Regions from separate parts of the Nesterenkonia aethiopica genome, predicted to be linked through region 2. Evidence: riboswitches for the same ligand, from Rfam matches in the RefSeq annotation. Region 2 holds a riboswitch; each other region holds the start of a gene.
The links. Region 2 has a riboswitch for S-adenosylmethionine ahead of ABD658_RS07480 (O-acetylhomoserine aminocarboxypropyltransferase/cysteine synthase family protein). Riboswitches for the same ligand answer to the same signal wherever they lie in the genome.
Positions count from the first base shown of each region.

Region 1: it holds a riboswitch for S-adenosylmethionine, as region 2 does, so the genes downstream of both, ABD658_RS11810 (methionine ABC transporter ATP-binding protein) here and ABD658_RS07480 (O-acetylhomoserine aminocarboxypropyltransferase/cysteine synthase family protein) in region 2, are expected to answer to the same signal.
Region 3: it holds a riboswitch for S-adenosylmethionine, as region 2 does, so the genes downstream of both, ABD658_RS09915 (methylenetetrahydrofolate reductase) here and ABD658_RS07480 (O-acetylhomoserine aminocarboxypropyltransferase/cysteine synthase family protein) in region 2, are expected to answer to the same signal.

Region 1 covers NZ_BAAAVT010000015.1:62,019-72,030, reverse strand. The annotation lists gene ABD658_RS11825 (aliphatic sulfonate ABC transporter substrate-binding protein) at 1-3, opposite strand, end outside; gene ABD658_RS11820 (ABC transporter ATP-binding protein) at 194-949, opposite strand; SAM riboswitch class I at 1,077-1,197, opposite strand; gene ABD658_RS11815 (flavin reductase family protein) at 1,311-1,928, opposite strand; SAM riboswitch class I at 1,939-2,054, opposite strand; SAM riboswitch class I at 2,268-2,379, shown strand; gene ABD658_RS11810 (methionine ABC transporter ATP-binding protein) at 2,387-3,313, shown strand; gene ABD658_RS11805 (methionine ABC transporter permease) at 3,313-3,975, shown strand; gene ABD658_RS11800 (MetQ/NlpA family ABC transporter substrate-binding protein) at 4,067-5,023, shown strand; gene ABD658_RS11795 (MetQ/NlpA family ABC transporter substrate-binding protein) at 5,020-5,931, shown strand; gene ABD658_RS11790 (MetQ/NlpA family ABC transporter substrate-binding protein) at 5,928-6,854, shown strand; gene ABD658_RS11785 (acyl-CoA dehydrogenase family protein) at 6,851-8,155, shown strand; gene ABD658_RS11780 (LLM class flavin-dependent oxidoreductase) at 8,152-9,555, shown strand; gene ABD658_RS11775 (hypothetical protein) at 9,647-10,012, opposite strand, start outside.
Region 2 covers NZ_BAAAVT010000008.1:54,576-64,587, reverse strand. The annotation lists gene metX (homoserine O-acetyltransferase MetX) at 1-444, opposite strand, end outside; gene ABD658_RS07480 (O-acetylhomoserine aminocarboxypropyltransferase/cysteine synthase family protein) at 540-1,928, opposite strand; SAM riboswitch class IV at 2,064-2,180, opposite strand; gene ABD658_RS07475 (right-handed parallel beta-helix repeat-containing protein) at 2,426-4,780, opposite strand; gene ABD658_RS07470 (acetyl-CoA C-acyltransferase) at 5,065-6,273, opposite strand; gene ABD658_RS07465 (M50 family metallopeptidase) at 6,543-7,280, shown strand; gene ABD658_RS07460 (NAD-dependent epimerase/dehydratase family protein) at 7,341-8,354, shown strand; gene paaI (hydroxyphenylacetyl-CoA thioesterase PaaI) at 8,519-8,977, shown strand; gene ABD658_RS07450 (AMP-binding protein) at 8,981-10,012, shown strand, end outside.
Region 3 covers NZ_BAAAVT010000011.1:115,418-125,429, forward strand. The annotation lists gene ABD658_RS09900 (hypothetical protein) at 1-249, shown strand, start outside; gene ABD658_RS09905 (LytR C-terminal domain-containing protein) at 344-874, opposite strand; gene ABD658_RS09910 (thermonuclease family protein) at 910-1,626, opposite strand; SAM riboswitch class IV at 1,812-1,951, shown strand; gene ABD658_RS09915 (methylenetetrahydrofolate reductase) at 2,014-3,018, shown strand; gene metE (5-methyltetrahydropteroyltriglutamate--homocysteine S-methyltransferase) at 3,202-5,646, shown strand; gene ABD658_RS09925 (DUF4097 family beta strand repeat-containing protein) at 5,752-6,651, opposite strand; gene ABD658_RS09930 (response regulator transcription factor) at 6,648-7,313, opposite strand; gene ABD658_RS09935 (sensor histidine kinase) at 7,304-8,635, opposite strand; gene ABD658_RS09940 (alpha-keto acid decarboxylase family protein) at 8,736-10,012, opposite strand, start outside.

The sequences.
Region 1 (10,012 bases), on a different contig from region 2:
CATGTCGTGAAGGGACCTTTCGTGCGTGGGTGGGAGCCGCCCCGGTCGAGCTCGGGCTCCGCCCGGCCGCGCCGAGCGGAGGCCGGGAGCGCCCGGGCCGCGCGGCCTGTCAGTCCTGAGCTGTCAGTCCTGAGCTGTCAGTCCTGAACTGTCAGACCTGAGCGGAACGTGCGGTCCGGCCGGGGCGGGTGGGCTAGTGCGCGTCGACGCCGAGGCCGGCCAGGAGCTCGCCGCGCAGGGCGGCCAGCTCGGCGGAGGCACGGTCACGCGGCCGGCTGCCCGGAACGGTGAGCAGGCGGGAGACGGTGGCGCCCTCGCGGGCGGGGTCCACCGGGTCGGAGCCGAGCAGCAGGATTCGGTCGGCCAGCTGCAGGGCCTCGTCGACGTCGTGGGTCACCAGCAGCACCGTGGTGCCGGTCTGCGCATGGACGTCCAGGAGGAGGTCCTGCATCTTCAGCCGGGTCAGGGCGTCCAGAGCGCCGAAGGGCTCGTCCAGCAGGAGCACGCCGGGGCGGCGGGCCAAGGCCCGGGCCAGCGAGGCGCGCTGCGCCATGCCGCCGGAGATCTCCCGGGGGCGAAGCTGGGCGCGCTCGGCCAGGCCGACCAGTTCGAGCAGCTCATCCACTCGCCGACGGCCCTCCGCCGCGGACACGTGCCGCGGCAGCCCGAGGGAGACGTTGCGGTGCACCGAGCGCCAGGGCAGCAGCCGAGGCTCCTGGAAGCCGACGGCGGTCCGTTCGTCATAGGTGCGCACCGGGGTGCCGTCGATGATGACCTCACCGGAGCATCCGGCGTCGAGACCGCCGACGGCGCGCAGCAGCGTGGACTTCCCGCAGCCGGAGGCGCCCAGGATGGCGACCACCTCGCCGGGGGAGATGTGCAGGTCGACGTCGTGCAGGACGGTGCGTCCGTCGAAGGCGCGCCCCACACCGCGCAGCTGCACGTCCATCGAATGCGTGGCGGCCCCTGCGGGGGCGGGACGGTCCAGCAGAGCGACGCCGCCGGAATGCTCGGAGAGGTGCTGGTCAGACTCGTGCGTCACGAGTGCGGGTGCAGACGAACCCATAGGAAATTCACTCCCATCGATCCTGGCGGTAGCACCTTTTCTGATGCGACGGGCACAGAGAGGCCGATCGACGCATCCGAAGGTTGCTGCGGCGTCACAGAGCCAGATCTCTCAGCCGCTCGGGATGGTGTACGTGCTCAACCCTACGCGGATCAGCGTGGGCCGGGCAACGGTGGTGTCACAGTGTGAGACATGTGGGGTGGCGTGGGCCCGACGACGGTGCCCCGGATGGAGGCGGATGCCCTCAGGCTTCGGGAGACAGCGGGCCGAGGCTCTTGAACTCGCTCTGGTGGAACACCAGCGCCTCGGCGGAGTCCTCGACCGCCAGGTCCAGCAGCTCGAGCACGACGATGTCATGGTCGCCGGCCCGGACCTGGTCGTAGATGCGGGTGGTGAAGGTGACGGGCGCACCCTCCAGCGTGATCGACCCACCTGTGCCGATGCTTGTCCTCAGGCCGGTGAATCGGCTCTCCCGGTCCTTGGAGGCGATCTTCCGGCACAGCTCCGACTGGCCGTGCCCGATCAGCGACACTCCCAGCTCGGTGTCCGCCCCGGCCAGCTTCGGCCAGGTGGTGGAGCTGTGCTGCACCGCCACCGTGGCCAGCGGCGGCTTGAGCGAGACGCCGATGGTGAAGGTGGAGGCCACGAGCCCTTCCGGGCGGCCGTCCACCTCGGCGGCGACGACCACCACCCCCTGCGGGAAGTGGCCGAAGGTCCGGCGCAGCTCCAGCGGATCGACGTCGGCCAGCCGGGTGGCGGCGCGGCCCACGGCGGGGCGGGGTCCGGTGTCAGCGGGCGCGTGCGGCACGGTCTCCTCCACGGTGGTCGTGGGGCGCTCGGCGGCGGCCAGTGCGGTGCTCATGGCGGATCAACTCCCATCGGTCCTGGCGGTAGCACCTTTTCTGAAGGATCCGCCGGAGGGGCGGATCGCATCCGAAGGTTGCTGCGGCGTCGACGAGCCAGATCTCTCGGCCGCTCGGGATGGTCTGTGTGTCCAGCGTACGGCCGCAGAGAGATGTGATCAAAGAACCGTTCGCAGGATGAGACGCGGCGACATATTCCGTCCAGGGGGCGCGCAGGATGCGTCCAGAGTGTGGCTCCCTCAGTCCGAGGGGACTGTACATTCTTACGCCTCGTGACATGAACTCAATCCGCTGACTTGACGATTGTTCATCTGCTGCGCGTATGGTTGACCCCAACGAACCCATCCAGAGCGACTGAGAGATCTGGCTCGACGACGTCGCAGCAACCACCCGGAGCAGCCGTGCCCAGTGCGGCCCGGGGAACGGTGCTAACGCCAGAGACGATGGAGAATGCCCGATGATCTCACTGCGCCATGTGTCCACGTCCTTCCCCGCTGCCCGGGGCAAGGAGCCCATCCACGCCGTCGATGACGTCTCCTTGGAGATCCCCCGCGGGAGCATCCAGGGGATCATCGGCTTCTCCGGCGCCGGGAAGTCCACGCTGCTGCGCAACATCAACCTGCTTGAGCGCCCCACCTCGGGTGAGGTGCATGTGGGCGGGGTGGAGCTGACCGCCCTCGACGACGAGGCTCTGCGTCGCGCCCGGCACCAGATCGGCATGATCTTCCAGGGGTTCAACCTGGTGAACAATCTGACCGTCGCCCAGAACGTGGAGCTGTCCCTGAAGTTCGCCGGCGAGAAGGACCGTCGCGTCCGCCGGCGTCGCGCCGCCGAGGCGCTGGAGATCGTGGACATCACCGACAAGGCCAAGGTGTACCCGGCCCAGCTCTCCGGCGGGCAGAAGCAGCGGGTGGCCATCGCTCGCGCCCTGGCCACTCGGCCGGAGGTGCTGCTGTGTGACGAGCCGACCTCCGCCCTGGACCCCTTCACCACGGCGACGGTGCTGCAGTATCTCGCCGACGTGAACCGCGAGCTCGGCATCACCGTGGTCATCGTGACCCACGAGATGGAGGTCATCAAGGCCCTGGCCGATCACGTCGCCGTCATGGAGTCCGGCCGCGTGGTGGAGCAGTTCCCCGCCCGGGAGCTGCAGCGCGAGGGCTTCGCTCCGCACACCTCCATCGGCCGGTACCTGGTCAGCGACGGCATCAGTGTGGACCGTGACGGCGGCGCCCGGACGCAGGCGCCGACGCCGAGCGGGGACCAGGGTCGCGCCGCAGAGTCCGCAGAGCCGCCGGCGCCCCAGGACCCGCCCCGTGGCCCCCGGAGGCTCGCGGCCTCTGAGCTGCTCGCCGCCGTGCCGTTCGAGGGAGGTCGTCGCTGATGGAACGCATCCTCGAACTGCAGCCCGAACTCGTCCAGGCCATGCTGGAGACCTTCGCCATGATCGCGGTGGCCATCCCGCTGGCGGTGCTGTTCGGCACTCCGCTGGGCATCTGGCTGTTCATCCATGCCCCGGGCGGAATCGCTCCGCTGCCCCGCGCCCATGCGCTGGTCAGCGGGATCGTCAATATGGTCCGCTCCTTCCCGTTCCTCATCCTGCTGATCGCGATCATTCCGTTCACCCGGCTGGTCGTCGGCACCACGGTCGGTACGGCGGCTGCGATCGTCCCACTCACGGTCAACGCCATTCCCTACTTCGCCCGGCTGGTGGAGCAGAACATCACCCAGCTGGGGTCCGGGGCGGTGGAGGCCTCCCGTGCCATGGGGGCCACTCGCGGACAGATCATCCGCAATGTGCTGCTGGTGGACGCCAAGCCGGCGATCATCGGGTCCATCACGATCACCACCGTCAGCTTCATCTCCTATTCGGCCATGGTCGGACTGGTCGGCGGCGGCGGAATCGGCGACTTCGCCATCCGGTACGGGTACTACCGCTATGAGACCGCGGTGATGATGGTCGCCATCGTGCTGATGATCGCCCTGGTGACGCTCGTGCAGTTCAGCGGCACCCGCCTCGCGCGGCTCACCGACAAGCGCATCTGACCACCGGCCGGTTCGGCCGCCCCTGCGCTCCGTGCGCACTCCTCCATCCCGGCGTGCAGGTCGCTGCACCCTGACAACGAAAGCTTGTGACATGCCCAGAACACTGACATCCTCCGGCGTCTCCGGCGCGCTCGGGCTGACCGGGGCCACCGGTTCGCTCGCCTCCTCCCCGCTCGGGCGCCGCGGCCTGCTGCTCGGCGGACTCGCCGCAGTGGGGACCTTCACCCTGACCTCCTGCGGGCTGGCCGACGCCGTGGGCGACGACGACCGCACGATCAGCATGATCGTCACCGAGTCGGCGCCCTTCCAGGACCCCACCGAGATCGTCAAGGACATCCTCGCCGAGGACGGCTGGGAGCTGGAGACCACCTACGTCACCGACATCATCCAGCCCAACCAGGTGGTGGCCCAGGGGGAGTACGACGCCAACTTCTTCCAGCACATCGCCTACCTGCGGCAGTTCAACCAGGACAACGGCACCGATGTGGAGCCCGCGTTCTCCGTCTACTACGCGCCCAGCGGCATCTTCTCGCTGCAGCATGACAGCATCGAGGACCTCCCCGACGGCGCCCAGATCGCCCTGGCGGTCGACACCGCGAACAACGGCCGCGGGATCAAGCTGCTCGCCGACGCCGGGGTCCTGGAGATCGATGAGTCCAAGGAGGTCACCGAGCTCTCGCAGCGGGACATCATCGACAACCCGAAGGACTTCGAGTTCATCGAGATCGACCAGCAGTCCGCCGCACAGACCCTGCCGGACGTCGACGCCGGCTTCGCCTTCGCGCGGCTGGTCGCCGAGGCGGGCCACGACGTCGCGGAGACCGCGCTGATCCTGGAGGACGACGAGGACGTCCGCATCCCCTTCACCTGCGTGGTCGCCGGGGCGCCCGGCTTCCAGGACACCGAGAAGGCCGCCGCCCTGCAGGAGGCCTTCCAGTCCGAGGAGGTCCAGCAGTGGTTCGAGGACTACCTCGACGGCGCCATCGACTTCACCGACGAGTTCACGCTCGACACCGTCGAGCCGATCTGGGAGGACTTCACCGCATGAACCGCAGCACCATCGGCCGTCCCTCCCAGACCCCCACACTCTCCCGGCGGCGGCTCCAGCGCGGTGCACTGGGCATCGCCGCGCTGGCCGCCGTCGGGAGCCTCACCTCCTGCGGGCTGGCCGACGCCGTCGGGGACGAGGACCGCACCATCAGCATCATCGTGACCGAGTCCGCCCCCTTCCAGGAGCCCACCGAGATCGCCAAGGATCTGCTGGCCGAGGAGGGCTGGGAGCTGGAGACCACCTATGTCACCGACATCATCCAGCCGAACCAGGTGGTGGCCCAGGGTGAGTATGACGCGAACTTCTTCCAGAACTTCGCCTACCTGGACCAGTTCAACACCGACCACGGTCTGGACATCGAGCCGGTGTTCGCCGTCTACGAGGCCCCCGGAGGGCTCTTCTCGACTGAGCACAGCGAGCTGGGCGATCTGCCCGAGGGCGCCCAGATCGCGCTGCCGGTGGACACCGCCAACAACGGGCGCGGCCTGAAGCTCCTCGCCGACGCCGGGCTGCTGGAGATCGACGAATCGGTCCCGGTCACCGAGCTGTCCCAGCGCGACATCATCGAGAACCCGCGGGACCTCGAGTTCGTGGAGGTCGATCAGCAGTCCGTGGCGCAGAGCATCGACGACGTCGACGCCGCCTTCGCCTTCCTGCGCCTGGCCTCCGAGATCGGCCTGGGCCCCGAGGACACCCTCGCCCTGGAAGGTGAGGACGTGGCCCTGCCCTTCACCTGCGTGGTGGCCGCCGCCCCGGACTTCGCCGGCACCGAGGCCGCCGAGGCGCTGGAGCGCGCCTACCAGTCCGAAGAGGTCCGCGACTGGTTCGCCGACTACCTCGACGGCGTGCTCGACCCGGCCTTCGAGGTCGACGTCGACGCCGCCTGGGCGGAGATCTCCGCATGACCGCCCCCACCCTGCGGCGCTCGCCAGCGGCCGCAGACACCAGACTCTCCCGGCGCCGGCTGCTCAGCGGTTCACTGGGCATGGCCGCTCTGGCCGGCGTCGGGAGCCTCACCTCGGGCTGCGGGATCGCCGGGGCACTCGGAAATGACCGCACCCTGCGGCTGATCGTCACCGAGTCCCCGCCGTTCCAGGAGCCCACGAAGATCGCCGAGGAGATCCTCGCCGCGGACGGCTGGGACGTCACCGCCACCTATGTCACCGACATCATCCAGCCCAACCATGCGGTGTCCAACGGCGAATACGACGTCAACTTCTTCCAGAACATCAGCTACCTGCGGCAGTTCAACGAGGACAACGACCTGGACATCGAGCCGCTGTTCTTCATGTTCGAGCAGCCCTCGGGGATCTACTCGGCCGTCCATGACACGCTCGAGGACATCCCGGAGCGGGCACGCATCGCCCTGCCGGTGGACACGGCGACCAACGGCCGGGGCATCCGGCTGCTGGCCCGCGGCGGGCTGATCGAGATCGACGAGTCCAAGCATGTGGCGGCCCTGTCCGTGCATGACATCACCGCGAATCCGCTGGACCTGGAGTTCGTGGAGGTGGACCAGCAGTCGGTCGGTCAGATCTACCCGGACGTGGACGCCGTCTTCGGCTTTGCCCGACTGCTCGCCGAGGTGGACGTCATGCCGGAGGAGGTCCTGATCATGGAGTCCGCGGACGAGGCGCTGCCCTTCGCCCTGGCGGTCTGCGCCCGCCCCGGCTTCGCCGAGGAGGAGCCGGAGAAGTACGAGGCGCTGAAGAGCGCCTATCACGACGACGAGGTCGCCGCCTGGTACGGCGACTACCTGGACGGGATCCTCACCCCGGCCTTCGACCGCGACATCCACGCCGCCTGGGAGGACGTGAACAGCCGATGAGCACCACGACGACGAGCATCGAGACCAGCACTGACACCAACACCAGCACCAGCGGCGGGCGCGGCGTGGAGGCGCCGCACTCCGGCGTCGAGCTGCCCGAGAGCCTGCTGGAGACCATCGCCTCCGGAGCGGTGCACCGGGAGCTGGCCCGCGAGCTGCCCCATGAGCCTGTCCGGCTCCTGGACGAGGCGCGCTTCGGCGCCCTGCGGGTGCCCCGGGAATTCGGCGGCCCCGGCGGGAGCGTGGAGGACCTGATCCGCCAGGTGATCCGGTTGGCCGCCGTCGACTCCAATGTGGCCCACCTGTACCGCGGACACTTCGGGTTCGTGGACTCGCTGCGCTTCCAGCCCGAGGAGATCCAGCAGGCCTGGTACCCGCGGGTCCTGGCCGGGGCGACCGTGGGCAACGCGTCCACGGAGAAGGGCGGCAACGCCCTGGGCACGCTGAACACGGTGCTCACCCAGGACGAGGACGGCACCTGGCGCCTGGACGGGGAGAAGTTCTACTCCACCGGGACCATCTTCTCGGACTACACCCGGGTCTCCGCCTCCCGGCCGGGGCTGGAGGGGCGTCGGTTCGCCGTCGTCGCCACCGATGCCGAGGGTGTGGAGGTCATCGACGACTGGGACGGCTTCGGCCAGAAGCTCACGGGCACCGGCACCACCCGATTCCACGGCGCCCCGGTGGAGGACGCCGCCGTGCTGGACCGCGTGCCGGGCTCGCATGAGGCGGTGCACGAAGCCGCGTTCTTCCAGCTGTACCTGCTGGCCGTCCAGGTCGGCATCGCGAAGGCCGCGGTGGCCGACGCCGTCGCGCTGGTGGCCAAGCGCACGCGCACCTTCAACACCTCCGGCTCCGGGCAGCTGTTCCGCGAGGACCCGCTGATCCAGCAGATCATCGGCACCATGTCCGCGAAGGCCTTCGCCGCCGAGTCCACGGTGTTGGAGGTCGCGCGGATCCACGACCGCTCCCTGGAGGCTGGGTTCGCCGCCGGCACCCACCGTCTGGGCTTCGACGGTGAGCTTCCGGGCGCCGTCTACGACGCCGAGATCGCGGTGGAGCAGGCGCAGGTCACCGTGCCGGAGATCGTCATCGGGGTCACCCAGGAGCTGTTCCAGACCGTGGGCGCCTCGGCGACGCTGCGCACCAAGGCGCTGGACCGGCACTGGCGCAACGCGCAGACCGTCGCCACGCACAACCCGATCGTGTTCCGGGCCCGGTCCATCGGGGACTGGGAGATCAACGGCACGCTGCCGGAGGGGCTCAACGCCATCGGCGAGGCGAAGGGGGCCCAGCGATGACCGGGTCCGGCGCAGCCCGTCCGATGCTGTTCAACGCCTTCGACATGCTGGTGCCGGTCCACCAGTCGCCGGGGCTGTGGCGGCACCCGGACTCCCGCATCACCGCCTTCGACTCCCTGGACTACTGGACCGAGCTCTCCCGCACTGTCGAGGACGCCGGATTCTCCTGCCTGTTCCTGGCGGATGTCCCCGGCATCTATGACGTCTACGGGGGCAGCGCAGACGCCGCGGCCCGTGGGGGAGTCCAGTACCCCCTGCTGGACCCGCAGGTGATCGTGCCCGCGCTGGCGGCGGCCACCACGCACCTGGGCTTCGGGCTGACCGCCTCGGTGACCTATGAGGCCCCCTACCTGCTGGCCCGGCGCTTCGCCACGCTGGACCATCTGACCGGCGGGCGCATCGCCTGGAACATCGTCACCAGCTACCAGGACTCCGCCGCGCGGAACCTCGGCATGGAGGGGCAGATCCCCCATGACGAGCGCTACGACCGGGCCGACGAGTACCTGGAGGTCATGTACCGGCTCTTCGAACACTCGGTGGAGGACGATGCCGTGGTGGCCGACGCCGAGCGCGGCGTCTTCGTGGACCCGGAGAAGATCCACCCGGTCGGGCATCAGGGCCGCTGGTTCTCCGTGCCCGGAGAGATGCTCACCCATCCGGGCCCGCAACGGACCCCGCTGCTGTTCCAGGCGGGCTCCTCGGCGCGCGGGCAGCAGTTCGCCGTCGACCACGCCGAGGCGATCTTCGTGATCAGCTCCCGGCCGGAGAAGCTCGCCCAGCAGGTGGCCTCCACGCGGCAGGCCGTGGCGGACACCGGGCGCGACCCGGAGTCGGTGCGATTCTTCGCCATGGTGACCATCGTCGTCGCCGAGACCGAGCAGGAGGCGCAGGACCGGCTCACGGAGTACCGCAGCTGTGTGGACACCGAGGCCGCGCTCACGCTCTTCGGCGGCTGGACCGGGGTCGACCTGTCCGGTCTGGACGACGACGACGTCATCGCCGATGTGCAGACCGAGGCCAACCAGTCCGCCCTGGCCATGTTCACCAAGGACCCGACCAAGCAGTGGACGGTCCGCGACGCCGCGGAGTTCATCTCCATCGGCGGTCGCGGCCCGCTCATCGTGGGGGACCCCGTGCAGGTGGTGGACGAGCTGGAACGCTGGCAGACCATCACCGGGGTGGATGGGTTCAACGTCTCCGCCGCGGTGCGGCCCGCCGACTTCGAGCGGTTCCGAGACCTGATCACCCCAGAGCTGCAGCGCCGTGGACTGCTCGCCGAGCGTCCGGAGACCCCGGTGACCCTGCGGGAGCAGCTCGGCGGTGCGGGGCCGCACCTGGCCGAGGACCATCCGGCCCGCCGGCTCGGCAGCCGAGCGGAGGCGGCTCCCGCCGGGTCCTGACTGCCGGGTCCTGACCGGCGCTCCTCACAGACCCTTCCGACGTCGGCACCGTGGTTTCACTGGGCATGGCCGCGGTGCCGGCGTCGGGAGTTCATATCTGGTGCCACAGCAGCAGGGCGTGGTCTCCCGTCTCGGGGTCGATCTCCTGGAATCCCTGCCGCCGGTAGAACCGTCGGGCGTCGGCGTCAGGCGCATCCACCGGACCGTCCCACCACACATTGGGGCGGCGGGTCACCAGCGCGACCCCGTCCGGGGCGCCGCCCGGATCCTGCCAGCCCAGCCAGGCGCTGGTCTGCTCGGACCCCAGCAGCCGCCGCAGTCGCTCAGCCAGCACGGCGGCCCCGGGCGTGGGGGAGCCGAACTCGGTGTTGAAGTCGTCCAGCAGCCGGGCGACCATCCCCGCGTCCTCTGGGCCTGCCCGCCGCACGTGTGTCCTGACGGTGCCGCCGTCGTCGTC
Region 2 (10,012 bases):
GTGGAACCGCCGGATCCCCAGCTGATCGGCCAGGCGCGCCTCCAGGCGGACGGCATCGCGGACGGTGGTGAAGGGGAACCGAGAGCCCCAGGGCCGCCCCTCAGGATCCGGAGAGGCGGGCCCGGTGGAGCCGTAGCACCCGCCGACCATCGCCGGGGCGACCACGAACCACTTCTCGGTGTCGATCGGGCGCCCCGGCCCCAGCAGGCCCTCCCACCAGCCCGGGGCCGGGTCGGCCTCCGTGGCGGCGACGTGGGTGTCTCCGGTCAGGGCGTGCGCGACCAGGATCGCGTTGTCGCCCGCCGCGTTGAGCGTTCCCCAGGTCTCGTAGGCCAGCTGCACGTCCGGCAGCTCACCTCCGGCGTCGAAGGTGTGGGCCCCGACGTCGACGACGGCGAGCGCGCCGTCGGGACGAAGGGTCGAGGTCAGCACCTGGGCGGTCATCGGGGTCGGAGCTCCTGCGTCGTTCATAGTGTGGACAGGCCTGCCGGGACGGTCCGGCGGATTCGTACGGGCCTCATCGGCCTCTCAGGCTAGCCTCAGGCCACCGGCTGCGGCTCGGGAGCGGCCGCCTTCTCACTCTGCGGACCGGTGGCCGCGGTCGTGATCGCCTTCTCCAGCCCCTGCTCGAGGTCGGCGATGATGTCGTCGATGTGCTCCAGGCCGACCGACAGGCGCACCAGACCGGGCACGACGCCGGCGGCGCGCTGCTCGTCCTCGGTGAGCTGGCGGTGGGTGGTGGAAGCCGGGTGGATGGCCAGAGAGCGGACGTCGCCCACGTTGGCCACCAGCGAGTGCAGCTCGAGGGCGTCCACCACGGCCTGGCCGGCCGGCGCGCCACCGTCGACCTCGAAGGCGAGCACCGCTCCCACGCCCTTCGGCAGGTACCGCTGGGCCTGCTCGTACCAGGGGCTGGAGGCCAGGCCTGGGTAGGAGACCCGCTTCACGGCCGGGTGTGCCTCCAGGAACTCGGCGACCTTCTGGGCGTTCTCCACGTGGCGCTCGATCCTCAGGCTCAGAGTCTCCAGGCCGAGGTTGATCTCGAAGGCGTTGTGCGGAGACAGCGCCGGGCCGAGGTCGCGCAGCAGCTGCACGCGGGCCTTGAGCACGTAGGACAGGTTCACTCCGAAGACGCCGTCGGCGCCCAGATCCCGGCCGAAGACGAGGCCGTGGTAGCTCTCATCCGGGGTGTTGAAGCCGGGGAAGCGCTCCGGGTAGGCGGTGTAGTCGAAGCTCCCCGAGTCCACGATCACACCGGCGATCGCCGTGCCGTGGCCGCCGAGGAACTTGGTGGCGGAATGGATCACGACGTCGGCGCCGTGCTCGATCGGCCGGATCAGGTAGGGCGTGGTCAGAGTGTTGTCCACGATCAGCGGGGCGCCGTGCTCGTGGGCCACGGCGGAGACCGCCTCCAGGTCCAGGACGTCACCGCGCGGGTTGGCCACGACCTCGCCGAAGAAGGCCGCGGTGTTCTCCCGGATGGCGGCCCGCCAGGACTCGGTGTCGTCCGGGTCCTCCACGAAGGTGACCTCGATGCCGAACTTCGTCAGCGTGTGCTTGAAGAGGTTCTGGGTGCCGCCGTACAGCGACGGGGAGGCGACGATGTGGCCGCCCGCCTCGACGACGTTGAGCAGCGCCAACGAGGCCGCCGCCTGGCCGGAGCCGACGGCGAGGGCACCGACACCTCCTTCGAGCGCGGCGATCTTGTCCTCCACGGCCTGCACCGTGGGGTTGCCGATGCGGGTGTAGATCGGGGCGACCTCCTCCAGCCCGAACCGCTTGCCGGCGGCCTCGGTGCTGGGGAAGACGAAGGAGGTCGTCTGCTGGATGGGCAGGGCTCGGGCGCCGGTCACCGGATCCGGGGCGACGCCGGCGTGGATCTGCTGGGTCTCGAACCGAGGGGTCTGCGTGTGCTCGGTGGTCGTCATGGGAGGTGTCTCCGTTCAATGCGGTCGTGTCGACAGGACCGTCGGAGACACTCCAGGCGTGACGCCCGAAGCTGTTGCCCGTGTGGCGGCCCTGTCGTCGAGGACATGGGTTTGTGGGCCGCACTGTGGTGTGATGGCCCGCGCTTGCCCCACCGCATGGGCGGCAGGGCCTGGTCGTCACCCGGGGCACCCCACCGCGAACTGGAGGGTTGCCGGCCAGCAAACCGGGGTTTGACGCTGGCACTCTTGACCTGCCTCACAGTCTGCCCTGATCTGCGCGATCAGGGCAAGTCTGTGTCCTCAGGTGTCGAACCCCGGGAGCCCAGGAGACCGGGAGCCCAGGAGACCGGGAGCCCAGGAATCGCACGGACGCGGCACCGCCGCCGACCGCTCCGGTCGGCGCCGCAGCCGCTTGCGCCCCGAGTTGATTCTGGAACCCCGCTGATCTTTGCGGGGTTCCAGAATCAACTCGGGGCGGGGTGGACTCACACCTCCGCTCAGTCGCGTCCTCCTGGATGACCCGCAGGCTCCACCGCGCCGACATGCCCACCGTCGATCCCACCACCGGTGAGGAACGAATGGAACGTGGGTCGGGCGAAGTCGCCGTGGACCAGTGCCCCGTCCTCGTCGCGCGCGTGGGAGTCCGGCGGCGTGGCGGAGACCAGGTCGCGTTGCACCACGAGCCGCTGCCCGTCGGAGGTCTGTGAGCGGCTGCCGTCGTAGAGGACGTTGCTGGCGTCGACGTCGCCGGAGACCTGGTCCGCCCGGTCATGGCTGTCCGTGTGCGCCGAGAGGTTGTTGCGGAAGACGCCCTGCTCCTCGGGCTCGAAATACGGATTGGTGCGGAAGATGTAGTTGTACCGGGCGTTGTCCACCGCCGTGTTGTTGGTCAGCTCGAGCCGGCCCGGGTTGAAGTTGTCGGAGAAGCCGTCCAGGTTGTTGGCGTAGGCCAGGTTCCCGGCGAGCACGTGGTCCACCGGCAGGCCCTCGCCGCCGACCTTGAAGCCGGTGCCCACGCCGGACCCGGCGTTGTAGCCGTCGGAGAGCTGCCCGTTGTGGTGGGCGATGTTGTCCTCCAAGGTGATCGGGAAGTTGGGGCCCTCGTTGGTCCGGTTGTAGAGGTCCCAGCCGTCGTCGATGTTGTGGTGGGCCACATTGCCGCGGAAGACGTTGCCGGGGCCGACGCCGAGCTTGGCAGCGAAGCCGTCGGCATTGATGTCGGCCGGGTCGCGATTGTCGTGGGCCTCAGAGTTCACGATCAGATTCTCGGCGGGCCAGTCCTCCGAGTCGCCGGAACCGGTGAGCTGGAAGCCGGAGTTGCCGTTATGGCTGAAGACCATCGAGTCGACGACGTTGTGCGAGCCTGAGGAGCGCAGCCCGTTGCCGGCGGAGCGGGTGAGCTCCATGTCCGAGATGACCCAATGGTCAGCGTCCAAGCGGATGATCTGCTGCAGGGCGGACCGACCGTCGAGCGTGACCTCCGCATCCTCTGCGGCGGTGAGCGTCTTCGGCTCCTCGGCCGTGCCGGAGTAGGCCGGGGACAGCGAGATGGTGCTCTCCGGCTCATAGTCGCCCTTGAGCAGCTGGACCTCCTGGCCCGGCAGCACGTGGGTGACCGCCGTGTGCACATCGAGCGGGCTCTCCTCGGTGCCGTCCCCCTCGGGGGTTCCCTCAGGCGAGACCACCAGCGGGGCGTCGTCGCGAAACTCGCGCACGGTGACATCGACGCCGCGGGTGATCGGGCTCAAGTCCGGCCCGTCGGCCGGGTGGTAGGTGGCGCTGATGGTGCTCGCCCCCTCGGGCAGCTCCAGCTGCGCGGTGAACTCCTCCTCCGCGGTGATGGGCTCACCGGCCAGGACTGTCTCCCCGTCGACGGCGACGTCGACGGTGCCCGGGTAGCTGGCGGATGCGGCGAAGGGATAGTCGGTGCTGTCGGAATGTTCGGGGGCACGCAGGTCGAAGGCGACCGGGGTGACCGGTTCGGGCTGCTCGGGGCGGGGCTGGGTGTCGGCATCGCTGAGGGTCAGGGAGGCGTCGGAGAAGGTCACCGCCACGTTGCGGGAGGCGAAGAAGCCCACGGTCATCAGGTCCGGCTCGATGTCCTGGACCCAGTCCGCGCCCTCGAGCTCGTGGGTGTGGGTCTCCGGCTCATCCAGATGCGTATAGGTGGTGGACATGAGGAAGGCGTCGTCGGTGCGTTCCAGGCGCATGGTGACCGGCTCGTCGATCATCAGTCCGTGCCGTCCGAGGTCCGTGGCGCTGCGCTCCGAGCCCACCGTCCCCCACGGCTCTGTGACGCCGGTGCGTGTCATCCCCACCGACCCATGACGCAGCATGGTGGTGGAGGCGTAGTTCGAGGCCGCCGGGACCTCTTCGAAGCCCTCGAGCATGGGGTCCTGACGGGGTCCGCCGTTGAGATCGCGGACCATCAGCCCCGCGCCCTCCTGACCGTTCGGGTTCGCCCCGGTCTCGGGGCCGAGCTGGTGGACGGTCACCTCCGCCTCGAGGACGAAATTGTGCTCGTTCGGGTCGAGCGTCACATGGTAGAAGGTCAGGCCGTCGTGGCCCGGGGCGAGCTTACCGCCGCGACTCTCCATGAAGATCTCCCCCTCGATAGTGCCGGGCTCATCAGGCACAGCATGATTCACGCCGACCTTCTCCGGCAGCACGTTGGAGGAGAAGTCCAGGTCGGTGGACTGGCCGAAGGTGATCTCCTGCCATTCGAGCTCCTCCGCCTGGACGTCTGGCTCCGGAGCGGACTCCTGCTCGGCGTCGGCCCAGGCCGACGGCGGCGCCAGCAGCGCGCCGACCAGCGCCAGGGCGACGGCCGTCGTCGCTCCGCGGGAGCTCACGGCGGGGCCTCTTCTTCTGCGGACGGTGGGTCGCTCGGGTGCGGCGGGCTCGGACATCTGGTCTCCCCCTCAGGCAGTGGACAGCGCTGTCCCGACTAACTTAGAGGTGATTATCGTCACAGAGAAGGAGATTCGACGCTGAGTGCATTGCCAAGGAGGCAATCGTCCGATACGCTCCTCGACCTGACGCGCCACAGCGTCATCGTCCACCACTGGCGCCCCGACATGATTCTGGAACCCCGCTGACCTTCGCGAGGTTCCAGAATCATGTCGGGGCAAAACGGTCAGGCCTGCGACTCAGATCCTCCTGCCCAGACCCGCAGGATCAGGGCGTCACCCTGACCGCCGCCGCCGCAGAGGCCGGCCGCGCCGATCCCACCGCCGCGGCGTCCCAGCTCCAGCGCCAGGTGCAGCAGCAGCCGAGCGCCGGACATCCCCACCGGGTGTCCCAGGGCGATGGCCCCACCGTTGACGTTGAGCTTCTCCTGCCCGATCCCTAGCTGCCGCGCCGAGGCCACCCCGACGGCGGCGAAGGCTTCGTTGATCTCCACCAGGTCCAGCTCCGCGGCCTCGATGCCCTCCTTGGCGCAGGCGGCCGCGATGGCGTTGGCCGGCTGCAGCTGCAGGGAGGAGTCCGGACCGGCGACCATGCCGTGGGCACCGATCTCGGCGATCCACGCCAGCCCGAGCTCCTGGGCCTTCTCCTTGGCCATGACCACCAGGGCGGCGGCGCCGTCGGAGATCTGTGAGGCCGAGCCGGCGGTGATGGTGCCGTCCTGGGCGAAGGCGGGACGCAGCTTGCCCAGCGATTCGGCGGTGGTCTCGGGCCGGATGCCCTCGTCCGCGTCGACCACCAGCGGCTCCCCGCGACGCTGCGGCACCTCCACCGGGACGATCTCCGCGGCGAAGAGGCCGTTCTCCTGGGCGGCGGCGGCGCGCTGGTGCGAGGCGGCGGCCACCCGATCCTGCTCCTCCCGGGAGACCTCGGCCTCGCCGGTGTTGCAGGACTCGGTCAGCGCCCCCATCGCCTGAGAGGTGGCCTGGTCGTAGAGCGCGTCGTATGCCATGGAGTCCACCAGCGCGGTGTCGCCGTACTTGGTACCGGTCCGGGAGCCGGGCAGCAGGTGCGGCGCGTTGGACATCGACTCCATCCCGCCGGCGACGACGATCTCACACTCCCCGGCGCGGATGAGCTGGTCGGCGGTGGCCACGGCATTGAGGCCGGACAAGCACACCTTGTTCAGGGTGATCGACGGCACCGAGGCGGGGATCCCGGCCCCGATCGAGGCGGTGCGTGCAGGGTTCTGCCCCGCGCCGGCCTGGATCACCTGACCCATGACCACATAGTCGACCGCGTCACCGGAGACCCCGGCACGCTCCAGGGCGCCGGAGATGGCGACCGCACCGAGCTCCGCGGCCGACAGCGACGACAGCCCTCCCAGCAGCCGCCCCATGGGCGTGCGGGCACCGGCGACGATGACAGTTCCAGACATGACTCTCCTCTGCTGCAGTGATGGTCGCATCCTGTCCGGGAGCCGGACGACGCCGCGGCCGCACCGCAGAGGACGCCGTCGTCCCGTCAGACGTCCAGCCAGAGTATCGCGGTGAGCAGCGTCACGTCAGACGTCGGCGACGCCGACCGCGCGCTGTCAGCTCGCATCCGGACGGAGACGGCACACTGTCCGTCATGATCGTCTCCGAGACCGCCCCCTCCGCGGGTGCTACAGCGTCGCCCCCGCCTGCGACCTCCCTGGCACCGCACATGTCGACGCTCGCAGACTGGCCCGCCCAGCTCTGGGACAGGGTGGCCGCCGCCCAGGATCCCGTGGGATGGCAGGTGTCCCTGCTCCTGGCCGCCGTCGTGCTGGCCGTGATCTGGAGCCCGGGCGGGTACCGCCTGGTGCGGCACCTGGTGACGCTGGTGCATGAGGCGGGCCACGCCGTCGTCGCGGCCCTGGCGGGCCGGCGACTGCAGGGGGTGCGCCTCCATGCTGACACCTCCGGTCTGACGGTCTCCCGGGGACGGGCGGACGGCCCCGGCATGATCGCCACGCTGTGCGCGGGCTACCCGGCCCCGGCCGTGGCCGGGGCCGCGGGCGCGATGCTGCTGGGCGCCGGCCACGCGGCGGCGGTGCTGTGGATCCTGGTGATCACCAGCGCCCTGATGCTCCTGCTGGTGCGCAACCTCTACGGCCTGTGGGTGGTGCTGCTGCTCGGCGCCACGGTGGGCGCATTGTCCTGGTGGGCCACCGGTCCGGTGCTCTCGGCGGCCGCCCAGCTGGTGGTGTGGTCACTGCTCCTCGCGGCGCCGCGGGCGGTCGTCGAGCTGCAGCGCCAGCGCCGACGCACCCGCGGCGGTGACAGCGACGCCGACCAGCTGGCCCGCCTCACCCGCACTCCCGCGGCCCTGTGGGTGGGGCTGTTCTGGCTGGTCTGCGTCGCGGCGCTGGCCCTGGGCGGCTGGCAGCTGCTCGACGGCGCCCCCTGGCCCTGGGGCTGAGCTGCCCTGGCCCTGAACAGCACTGGGCCTGAACAGCACGGGGCCGGTAGCCTGAAGCCCATGACCTCCCCCACGGCGAGCACCGGCCCCACCGCAGAGTCCTCCGAGGTCGGCCGGGTGGTGATCGTGGGCGCGGGCGACCTGGGGGCCCGCATCGGACGACTGCTGCGGTCGGCGGGCCGCGCCGTCGACGGCTGGAAGCGTGACCCCTCGACGCTGCCGGAGGGGTTCGGCCGCGTCGCGGCGGACCTCACCCGCGGCTCGGAGCTGCCCGAGCTGCCCGAAGACACCGCCGCCGTCGTGTTCTGTCCGACCGCCGGGGCGCGCTCCGCAGCGCGCTACCGAGCGGTGTACCGTGACGGCCTGCGTGCACTGCTGGAGCGTGCCGATCGGCTGGGCGGCCGCTCCGGACGGCGGGTTCGGATGGTGCTGGTGTCCTCCACCGCGGTCCATGGCGGGGAGGAGGGCCTGATCGATGAGACCTCTCCCCTGCACCCGAACACTCCGACCGGCGAGGTGCTGGCCGAGACCGAGCAGCTGCTGCGCAGCGACGACTCGGTGGAGTCCGTGGTGCTGCGCCTGGCCGGGATCTACGGGCCCGGACGTCGACGGCTGCTCGACCAGGTGCTCGGCGGAGGGTTCGGCGCCGCCGCTGAGCTGACCGGTACCGCCCAGGCCTCCACCGCCGGAAGCCTGGGCACGGACCCGTGGAAGATCTCCAACCGGATCCACGTGGACGACGCCGCCGCGGCGGCCGCCGCGATGGTCACCGCATCCGAGCGCCCCTCGGTGCTGCTGGGTGTGGACGAGCTGCCCGTGCCGGTGGGGATGGTGCACGACTGGCTGGCCGATGAGCTCGGCCTGCCGCGTCCGTGGCCGCACCTCATCCCGGAGGGCGTCGCACTGGACCAGGTGCTCCACACCGGGCGGGAGGACCCCCTGTGGAGCGCGACGCCGGCCCACGGCCGGGCCGTCAACGGCGCGGCGCTGCACCGCTTCCTGGGCGGGCTGAGGCACCCGGACTTCCGATCCGGCTATGCGCCGATGCTCGAGAAGCCCGCCGCGGACGACTGAGAGGACCGGGCCGCCGCCCTCTGCCGCCGACCGGGCCGCCGCACGGGCCGCCGCCCTCTGCCGCCGACCGGGCCGCCGCCCAGAGATGTGCTTGACATCACATGACGGCGATGCTTGAGTTGACTTACCGACCAATCGGTCTGGAAATAAGTCGAGGAGTGTCGATGACCGAGCCCACCCAGCTGGCCTACGAAGGCGTGATCATGCCCGACGGCGGACCCCGGCACAGGATGCTGGAGACGGACCGCTGCACCCGCTGGCTCGGCGCCGAGGTGCTCCAGGCCGACCCCGGGCACGCCCGCCTGCGCATGACGGTGCGCCGCGAGATGACCAACGGCTTCGACATCGTCCACGGGGGAATGATCTTCGCCCTGGCCGACACCTGCTTCGCGATGGCATGCAACCACCCGGACGGCGACGACGCCACCGTGACCGTCGCCTCCGGGGCCGACATCAACTTCCTGAAGACCGCCTGGCTGGGTGATGAGCTCATCGCCGAGGCCGTGGAGGTCTCCCGCTCCGGACGCAGCGGAGTCTATGACGTCACCGTCACCCGCGGGGACGAGACCATCGCCGTCTTCCGCGGCCGCTCCCGCACCGTCCCGTCCCCCGGAAAGAAGTGAGCCATGAGCACCCTGGCCGACGAGCCCATCCGTCACAGCCCACAGTCCCACGACCCCGCCCTGCCGGACCCTGAGGAGCTGGCCACCCGCGAGGAGATCGAGACGCTGCAGCTGACCCGACTGCAGCACACCGTCCGGCACGCCTACGACAACGTCCCCGCCTACCGCGCGCTCTACGACACCCACGGCGTGGGACCCGATGACCTGCGCAGCCTGGAGGACCTGGCGAAGTTCCCCTTCACCGACAAGGAGTTCCTGCGGGCGGCCTACCCGTTCAAGGCCTTCGCCGTGCCCATGGAGCAGGTCCGCCGGATCCACGCCTCCTCGGGCACCACCGGTCGCCCCACCGTGGTGGGCTACACGCAGGACGACATCGACGTCTGGGCGTCGCTGTTGGCCCGCTGTCTGCGATTCTCGGGCGTCCGGCCGGGCGACCTCGTCCACAACGCCTACGGCTACGGCCTGTTCACCGGGGGCCTGGGCGCCCATTACGGCGTCGAGAGGCTCGGCGGCACCGTGATTCCGATGTCCGGCGGACAGTCCGAGAAGCAGGTGCAGCTGATCCAGGACTTCCGGCCCCGCGTCATCCTGTGCACGCCCACCTATCTTCTGACCCTGGCCGACACGTTCCGCGAGGCCGGCATCGATCCGCGCTCCACCTCCCTGGAGATCGCGGTGCTCGGCGCCGAACCGTGGACCGAGCAGATGCGGCATGAGATCGAGGAGACCTTCGCGATCCGGGCCTGCGACATCTATGGCCTCTCCGAGATCATGGGCCCGGGCGTGGCCGGCGAGTCCTGGGAGCTGCAGGACGGCTCCACCATCTGGGAGGATCACTTCCGCCCCGAGATCATCGATCCGATCACCGAGGAGCCGCTGCCCACGGGGGAGGACGGCGAGCTGGTGTTCACCACGCTCACCAAGCAGGCGCTGCCGATCATCCGCTACCGCACCCATGACCTGACCCGGTTGATGCCGGGCACCGACCGGCCGGGGCACCGGCGCATGGCCCGGATCACCGGTCGCAGCGATGAC
Region 3 (10,012 bases), on a different contig from region 2:
GGCCTCATCGGCCTGAAGAACGCGAAGGTCGGCATCCACATCGCCCTGGTGGTGGCGCTGCTCGGCGTCTTCGGCACCTCCATGAACGTGATGCAGCTGGGCGCGCTGTTCGCCGGCGAGGCCGAGCGGCCCGCCGCCGTCGTCGTCAGCTCCATCACCTTCGTCCTGCTGATCGTCTACATCATCACCGGGGTGCGCTCGTTCATCCGCGCGCGCCGCTGGAAGGGCGCCGAGGCCGCCGAGGCCTGAGCCTCCCCCACGCCGCCTGAGCGCGACCACACGATGGGCCGCCCCGAGTCACTCGGGGCGGCCCATCGTCGTCTCCGGCGGTCGACAGGCGGAGTCAGCGTCCAGAGCCCGCGCAGTCCAGCCGGCCGGGCTCCATCTCGATCTCCTCGACATCCTGCAGGCCGGCGAACTCGGAGCCCAGGACCACGTCCACGGTGAAGTCGTCGCGGTCGTCGACGTCCACCAGGGCTCCGGGGATGTGGTGCTGCACCGTGTAGGCCTGCCGCAGCCCTCGCTCACCGGCACGGATGATGGCCTCGAAGCCGGTATCGGCGAAATAGTCGTTGTCCACCGCCTCCACCCGGAAGTCGCGATCCGTGAGATCCTCGGCGACGTCGCCGGCGAGTCCCGGCTCATTGGTGGCATTGAGGACCTGAACCGGCACCCTCTCGGGGACCACCGGCGACAGGATGCGGCTGGGACAGTCCTCCCCGGCGGGGATGGAGCCGCCGCCGACGATCGCAATGTCGATGGTGCCGTCGATCATCAGCCAGCTGCCGACCGTGACCCCTCCCAGGACGCCGATGGTGCTGGTTGCGACGGCGATCTTCTGCCGCCGGGTCGCCGGCGTCGGGGAGCTGCTCATGCCCCCATCCTATTTCGGCCCCCGCCCCGAGGGCGTCAGGGCAGGGCCGGTTCGCAGTCGAGATCATCGGCGAAGAGCCCGACGCCGTCATCCTCCGCCTGGGACCAGGCATCCTCCACGGAACTGAGGAACCGGTCGTTGGGCGGGTAGTGCACGGGAACCCCGAATCCGTCCCGGGCCATCTGGACGTTCAGCAGGACGTCATCGGCCCAGACGCCGGCGAGCAGGCGGTCATAGCGGTCCGTGCGCTCGTGGTCGAACTCAAGGACGAGGGGATCCCCCGGGGCGACCAGTGACTCCATATGCGCCGAGGACTCCGGCCCCAGGCATTCCACCGGCTGATGGGGATGCACCGACTCCGGGGTGTCGATGTTCAGCAGCCGCACCCGTTCCTCCTGTCCGTCCAGCTCCACGACGAGCGTATCGCCGTCGACCACGCGCACGAGGGTGGCGACCTCGCCGTCCTCCGACGGCGACGGCGCGGCACCTTCTCCCGGGCTCTGGATCCAGCTGATCAGCGCACCGAGGAGGACCACCAGCACGAGCCCGAGCAACCACCACAGCAGGCCCTGACTGCCGCCTCGGCGGCGCCGGCGTCCGGCCGCTCCACCACCAGACACTCCACCGGACACTCCCCCGGAGACTCCCCCAGACACTCCGCCCGAACCTCCGCGGGAAGCCGTGCGCAGGGAGCGTCGCACCGCCTTGCGGGCATTGCGGCGCATCGCATTCTTCAGATACCGGTCGACCATGGGGACCAGCGTATCCGGAGGCCATGACAGGGAGCCCGGAGGCCTCCGAGGACCCCCACAGGGCCGTCGAGCTCCGCTGGCTGCCAGTTTGTGCAGGAGGCACCTCAATATGTTCACATAACGTCATCCCTTGTCGAAGGTCTTCCCCGAACCACGGGCCCGTGCTAACGTCAAGACCACACAAGGATCACGAGAACCGGTCACACAGGCTCTGGCTTGGCCGGTCGGCAACCCTTTCCCGCGTGACGGGGTGCCCCAGATGACGATCCGGCCGCGAAGCTCATATTCACCGAGGTGGATTTATCTTCAGCGGCAAGCACGGCGCAGGGGAAGCCTCCCTGTGGCGCCTCATGAACGATGATGAACGCCCCACACGGAGGACCCTCCATGACACCATCCGTGCCGTCCGCCGGCACTCTGTCTCAGCACGCCCTGGAATCTGCCGACCACGCGCCGCACACCTCGTATCTGGTGCAGCGCACCCGACGACGCTCGCTGATCTCCTTCGAGGTCTTCCCGCCGCGGCCTGCCCGCGACGGCCGTGACCCCTGGCGCAGCATCGAACTGCTGGCCGAGGCGGGCCCGGACTACTTCTCCGTCACCCACGGCCACAACCAGCCCGAGGGAGCGAATCTGGAGGTGATCCGGCACCTGCTCCGGAGCACTCCCGCCCCCGTGATGGCGCATCTCATCGGCGCAGGCAGCACCGGCGCCCAGGTGCGCCGCTCGGTGGAGCAGCTGCTGGACCTCGGCGTGCGGGACGTGCTCGCCCTGCGCGGGGACCCACCGGGCGGTGCCCGGAAGTGGATCCACCAGCCCGCAGGCCTGAACCGCGCCGCCGAGGTGGTGCGTCTGGTCCGGGAAGTGGAGCAGGAGCGCCTCGACCCGCCCGAGGGGCCCGGCGCCCGCCCGGTGTCCATCTCAGTGGCCGCCTATCCGCCCTCCGGCACGGACCGGGACCACGAGGCGGACCTGTGCGCACTGTGGGAGAAGCAGGAGGCCGGCGCCGACTACGCCATCACCCAGGTCTTCTACGACCCCGAGGACTACGCCCGCCTGGTGGACGACGCCCGATCCCAGGGCATCCACCTGCCGGTCGTCGCCGGACTGGCCCCGCTGACCAGCCCCAAGCGGCTGCGACGCCTGGAGGAGATCTCGGGAGTTCCGGTGCCGCAGCACCTGCTCGACTACCTCGCCGTCGCCGACCCGGCCGAACGACGACGCCGCGGGGTGGCCGCCACTCTGAACCTGATCGACGCGGTGCTGGAGCTCGGATGTCCCGGCCTCCACCTGTTCACCTTCAACCAGCACCCGGCCGCCCTGGCGATCCTCGATCACCTGAGGATCCGAGACGCCGCACGTCAGCAGCGGGGCCTGCCCGAGCTGTCCTGACCCCGGAGCGCACCGCTCCCTGCCGCACAGGGCTCCTTCGTTCCTGCGGACCGCGTCGCGGTCGGCTGTCCTGGTGCGCCCTGCCGCCTCACCCGGGACGAACAGTCCGGACACCCCATGCGATCCGTCCATCACCTGCATCTGGCCCCAGACACATCTGACACACCTGACAGAGGAGACATCATGACCACCACCCCTGCCCGCTTCGAGGACCAGCCGCCCGCTCAGGTTCCCGCCCTGCCGGCGACCGTGCTCGGCTACCCGCGCATCGGACCCAATCGGGAGATCAAGAAGGCGCTGGAGGCACACTGGCGCGGCGGCGACGTCGCTGCGCTGCGCGAGGCCATCCACGCTCACCGCTCCCGTACGCTGGGCCATCTGGCAGGCCTGGGCCTGGAGGCGGACTCGGCGATCCCGGCCGACGGCGCCGTGATCGATCAGGTCCTGGACGCCTCCGTGCTGCTCGGCCTGGTGCCGCGGCGCTTCCGCGAGGCCGGGTTCTCCGCCGCCTCTCCGGACACCGGCGAGGGCCTGGCCCTGGTCTCCGCGCTGGCCCGCGGCACCTCCACGGTGGAGCCGCTGGAGCTGACCAAGTGGTTCGACACCAACTATCACTACTACGTGCCGGAGATCGAGCCAGACGTCGCCTTCTCCGCTCAGACGGACGCCGTCGCCGAGCGCTACCGCACCTTCCGCGATCTGGCCGCAGAGACCGCCGGCGGATCCCTCCCCCGGCCCACCCTGCTGGGCCCGGTGAGCTTCCTGCTGCTGGCCAAGGCCGTCGGCGCGGAGAGCCAGGCCCCGGACGGCACAGCGGGCGACGGCGGAACCGTCCCGCAGGCGTCGCGGTTCGACCGGCTCGACGAGCTGGTGACCGCCTACTCCACCCTGCTCCGCGCCCTCCATGACGCCGGCGCGGCCTGGGTGCAGCTGGAGGAGCCCGCGCTGGCCTCCGACGGATGGGACGTCCCGCGGGAGCAGATCGTCACCGGCCTGCGCACCGCCTACACCGCGTTCGCCGGGCTCACAGCGCGTCCGGCGCTGTTCGTCCCGGTGAGCTACGGCACCGCCGGCGACGACGCGCTGGCCGCCCTCGGCGCAGCCGGCGTCGAGGCGGTCGGCCTCGACCTGGAGCGCGGCGCGCTGCCGGCGAAGGAGGGCCTGGCGCCGCTTGCCGGACGGACCGTGGCCGCCGGCGTCGTCGGCGGGCTGAACGTGTGGCGCACCGATGTGGCCCGGGCGGCCGGGCTGCTGGACCAGCTGCGGGAGCGCCACGAGGGCCCGGTGACGGTCAGCAGCTCCACGTCGCTGCTGCACGTCCCCCATGACGCAGCCCGCGAGACGCAGCTGGACCCGCAGGTGGCCGGCTGGCTCGCCTTCGCGGACCAGAAGGTCGGCGAGGTGCTGGCGCTGGCCGGTCATCTCACTGCAGGTCCGGACGCCCTGGAGGGGCTGCGCGCGGATGACGCCTCCCGCCGCAGGCTGCGTGAACGGCACCCGCAGGTGCGGGTGGAGGCGGTGCGCCGTCGTCTGGACGAGGTGCTGCCGGAGGACCGCCGCCGGGCCGCCGCCGAGCACCGCCGGGCCGCTCAGGAGGCGGCTCTGGACCTGCCGCCGCTGCCGACCACCACGATCGGTTCCTTCCCACAGACCTCCGAGATCCGTCGGGTGCGCGCCGCCCACCGGCGAGGGGCCCTGGACCAGCAGGGGTACGAGGAGGCCATCCGCGGGCAGATCGCCGACTGCATCCGCCGCCAGGAGGACCTGGGTCTGGATGTGCTGGTGCACGGCGAGGCGGAGCGCAATGACATGGTCCAGTACTTCGCGGAGAACCTGGAGGGCTTCATCACCACCACCCACGGCTGGGTGCAGTCCTACGGCTCCCGCTGCCTCCGCCCGCCGATCCTCTTCGGCGATGTGCACCGTCCCGCCCCGATCACCGTGGAGTGGACCCGCTACGCCGCCTCGCTGACCCGCCGGCCCGTCAAGGGCATGCTGACCGGCCCGGTGACGATCCTGGCCTGGTCCTTCGTGCGCGACGACCAGCCGCTGGCCGCCACGGCCGACCAGATCGCACTGGCCCTGCGGGACGAGGTGGAGGATCTGCAGGCCGCCGGCACCCGGATCATCCAGGTGGACGAGCCGGCGCTGCGGGAGCTGCTGCCGCTGCAGGTGGCCCACCGCCCCGAGTATCTGCGCTGGTCGGTGGAGTCCTTCCGCCTGGCGACCTCCGCGGCGAAGCCGGACACCCAGTTGCACACCCACCTGTGCTATTCAGAGTTCGAGACCGTCATCGACGCGATCGACGCCCTCGACGCCGACGTCACCACCCTGGAGGCCTCCCGGTCCGGCTTCGAGGTGGTCACCGCCCTGGCGGAGCACGGCTTCTCCCGCGGCATCGGCCCGGGCGTGTGGGACATCCACTCCCCGCGGGTGCCCGGGGTGGACGAGCTCATCGAACGGCTGCGGCTGGCCGCCGAGGTGCTGGACCCGCAGATCGCGTGGTCCAACCCGGACTGCGGCCTGAAGACCCGCGGCTGGGAGGAGACGGAGGCCTCGCTGCGCCATCTGGTCAACGCCACCGCGGTGGTGCGCGCCGAGCTGGCCCGGGTCCCGGCGGGGGTATGACGCCCCGGCGATGACGTCACGACGCCGGCGGGCCGGCAGCCACGGAGCTCTCCTCTCCGGCTGCCGGCCCGCCGGCGTCGTGCTCGGCCCCGCTCCGAGCCGCGGTCAGTCCCGCTCCCAGGGCTTCGGCGGCGCGCTGGTGAGGGTGATGTCGCCGTCTCCGGTACGCAGGGCGATCCGGCAGGGCGCCTCGGCGTCATCCTCCCTGTCGGCAGTCTCCTCTCCGAGGTCGACGTCGACCTCCCCCGACGCCTCGGTCTCCACCGTGCACCGCCACGGATCCTCCTCGGCCGGCAGGGTGATGCTGATGTCCCCGCGGCCGGTGCTGACCTCCAGGGACGCGGGCAGCGCGGTGTGGGTCAGGTCCAATGATCCGACCCCCGTCTGCACGGCGACGACCTGGCCGCTCAGCCCTTCGGCGTACACCCCGGACTGGAGAGTCCGGACATCGACGTCACCCTGGATCCCGAACAGCATGACGTGGCCGGCCACGTAGTCGGGCTCCCCCACCACGGTGACCTCGGCGAGGTCTCCTCCGGTCAGCCACAGGTCGAGGTCGCCTTCCAGGTGCTGGACGGTGTAGTACATACCCTCGGCGGAGACCACACTCAGGTCCGGTTCGCGCGGGATCAGCAGCTCCTGATCGACCAGGGTCCCGCAGTCCGGGGCGCAGCGGGTGGTCACGGCGGTGGCGCCGTCGAGCTGGGTGACCTCGGTGAAAGGGTCTCCGGGCACCCGGTGGAGGTTCTCTGTCAGCTCCATGCGGTCGCGGTCCTCCCCGGAGAACGTCATCTGCCGGGCCTCGCCGGAGTACCAGATCGCCTCCTGCGAATCACCGAGAGTGTGCTGGATCTGCTCCGGCTCGCGCCCGCCGGCCAACCAGGTCAGCTGGAGGATGCCCACGAGTGACGGGTGCACACAGGCTGCCAGTACCAGGGCGGTGAGGACCGCACCGATGCCGCCCCACAGCCTCCGGGGCCATGGCCGGTCGGTCGTCGAGCTCATGAGTGCCCCCTCTCCGGGCCGGAGGACAGGTAGGCCAGCACGGCCAGGACCCGTCGGTTGTCGGTGCTCACCGGCGGGATGTCCAGCGTGGAGAAGATGGCGTTGATGTGCTTGGACACCGCCGAGTCGCTCAGGTGCAGCGCCGCGGCGATCCCGGCGTTGGAGCGCCCCTCGGCCATGAGTCCGAGCACCTCCCGTTCACGGCGGGTCAGCAGGTCGATCCCGTCGCGCCCGGCCCGGCGGGTCAGCAGCTGGGAGACGACCTCCGGGTCCAGGATCGTGCCGCCGTCGGCCACGGTGTGCACCGTCCGCAGGAACTCGTCGACGTCGGCCACCCGGTCCTTCAGCAGGTAGGTGACGCCGCGGGTCTCCCCGGTGAGCAGATCCACCGCATAGCGCTCCTCCACGTACTGGGACAGCACCACCACCGCCAGAGCAGGGTCCTCCCGGCGCAGCTGCAGAGCGGCCCGGATGCCTTCATCGGTGTGGGTGGGCGGCATGCGCACATCCACGATCACCAGATCGGGCCGATGCGCGGCGACGGCTTCCAGCAGGGCTTGGGCGTCCCCGACGGCGGCCACGACGTCGATGCCGTCGTGGGTCAGCAGGCGCACCAGCCCTTCCCGCAGCAGCACCGAGTCCTCCGCGATGATCACCCGCATGGCAGCACCGCCGTCACCGTGGTTCCGCCGCCCTGAGGACTGCGGATCTCCAGTCGTCCGTTGACCGCGTTGACGCGGCGGCGCAGCCCGGTCAGCCCTGTGCCGGACTCCGGGTCCGCACCCCCGGCGCCGTCGTCTTCGACTGCGACCCGCAGCTCGTCCCCCTCACGGAGGATGGTCACCTGCACCCGGTGCGGTGCGGCGTGGCGCATCGCGTTGTTCAGGGCCTCGGCCACGACGAAGTACGCCACGGCCTCGACGCTCACGGCCGGGCGCGGAGCGACGTCGACATCCGCGGTGACGGGGAACGGCGCGCGATCGGCCAGCCCGGAGACGGCGGCGTCGAGCCCACGGTCCTCCAGCACGGCCGGGTGCAGCCCGCGCACCAGATCCCGGATCTCCTGCAGGGCCGACGTCACCTCGCCCTGGGCGCGGACGAGCGTCTCGCGCAGCTCCTCGGGGTCCTCGGCATGCATGCGGCGGGACAGGCCCAGGTCCACGGCGAGCGCGGTCAGCCGCTGCTGGGCGCCGTCGTGGAGGTTGCGTTCGATCCGGCGTCGTTCGGCATCGGCCGCGTCCACCGCGTCGGAGCGTGCCTGATCGGCCTGCCGGATGCGGGCCTGCAGCTGGGCAGCCTCGTCGGTGCCGTAGAAGGTGCGCAGCAGGCGGCGATCCAGCTCGCTCAGGCCATGGATGATCCACGGGGAGGCGATCAGCGTGGCCGCGGCCAGCAGTCCGAGCAGCAGGCCGGCCATATCGCCGAAGAGGGTGGAGCGCGAGAGCAGCCGGTCCCCGGTGAGGGCCAGAAGCAGGAGCACCGTCGCCGTCACCGTGGAGAGCACCGCGACGACGGCCAGCAGGCTGGAGACGACGGCACCGCCCAGGGACCGGCCGAGCATGCCCGGCTTGGTCCGGTCGTTCTTCCGGATGATCAGGCAGCGCCACCAGGGCAGACCGTCTGGGGTGGGCGGCGAGTTCAGCGTCTCCCCCAGCAGGTGGGTGGCTCGAGAGACCTGGAGCTGATCCGCGATGCGCGCCGCCGCCGGGAGGGCCACGACCATGACCGTGACGGTGGCCACCACGCGAGCCGCCAGGGGCCACCAGTCGATGCCGCCCAGGAAGCCGGAGCCGGCAGCTCGGGGGCTGAAGGTCAGGAACCGCCACAGCAGCAGGAACACCGTCATCGGCAGCATCCAGACCAGCCACCCGGTGGTCAGGGAGATCAGCTCGGTGACCATCCGCTCCAGCCGAGCCCGCAGGCTGAGCCGGACGCCGTCGTCGGGCGCCGCGCTGGCCTGGGGCTGCGGTGTCGTCGTCATCATCTTCGAGCCTAAGCGGCCTGGGCGGGGACGGCGAGCCGGGCAGCTGCCCGGTCCTGGTGCAGAAAACTGCACCCGGACCGGGCGCCATGGCGGGCCAGAGTCAGCGCTTCAGGGCGTTGGCCACGTCCTCCAGCAGCTGCGGGATGTCGTCGCGGTGGGTCACGGCCTCGATGAACACCAGCTTGTCGCGGTTCTCCATGGCGTCCTGGCAGGCCTGCAGCAGCTCGGCCTCGGTGGTGGCCCTGCGGAAGAGGTGGTCCTCCTCCGCGGCGCCGAAGAGCTGCGGCACCAGCTCCCACCGCCAGGGGGCGATGTCGTTGTAGACCTCATCGGGGCCGTGGATGGCGCGCTCCACGGTGTAGCCGTCGTTGTTGACCAGCACGATCACAGCCGGCAGCTTCTCCCGGATGATCACGCCCATCTCCTGGATGGTCAGCTGGGCGGAGCCGTCGCCGATCAGGAGCATGGGCCGGCGGCTGCGGTCGGCCAGGCCGGCCCCGAGGATGGCAGGCAGGGTGTACCCGATGGAACCCCACATGGGCTGGCCGATGAAGGTGGACTTCGCCGGGAACCGGTGGGTGGCCATGCCGAAGTAGCTGGTTCCCTGGTCGGCGGCCACGATGTTCTCCGACTCCAGCTGGGAGGCCAGGATCTCCCACATTCCGTTCTGGGTGAGCGGGCCCTCGGCCGGGTGGCGCGGGGCCTCCGGCTCGGGTGCCTGTGCGGCGGGCATGGGGACGACGTCGTCGAGGTCGGCCACCACCCGGTGCACCACGGCGAGCGCCCGCTCCAGGGAGATGGGGGTGAACAGCTCGTCACCGACGCGGGCGCCGAAGCGGGTGACGTCGACCATCCGGGCGGGGTCCAGGTCCATGGAGAACCCGGCAGTGGTGTTGTCGGTGTACTCCACGCCGAGGGTGATCAGCGCTTCGGCACCTTCGATGACGTCGCGGACACGGTCCTGGGAGGCGGCGCCGGCGTAGATGCCCACGAAGTTCTCATCCGACTCGTCCACCAGGGTCTTGCCCCAGGCCAGCGTGGCGAAGGGCAGGTCGGTGTCCTCCAAGAAGCTGGCGAGCTCCTCGGTGGCGCCGAGGCGGTGGACCAGCAGGTCGGCGAGCACGGCGGTGCGGCGGCCGGGCAGGAACCGGCGCAGGGCCTCCTCGAAGGCGGCCTCCGCCCCGGGTGTGGTCACCGGCAGGTCGGTGGTCAGCGGTTCGGTGGGCGGAAAGGCAGGGACCTCGGCGACGTCGGCGGCCAGCATGAGGTAGCCGGGGCGGCGGCGGAAGACGACGTCGCGCAGCACCCGGTCGATCTCCCAGGTGGCGGTGGCGGCGTCGAGGTCCGCGTGCGCGCAGGTCACCTCCTCGGCCATGC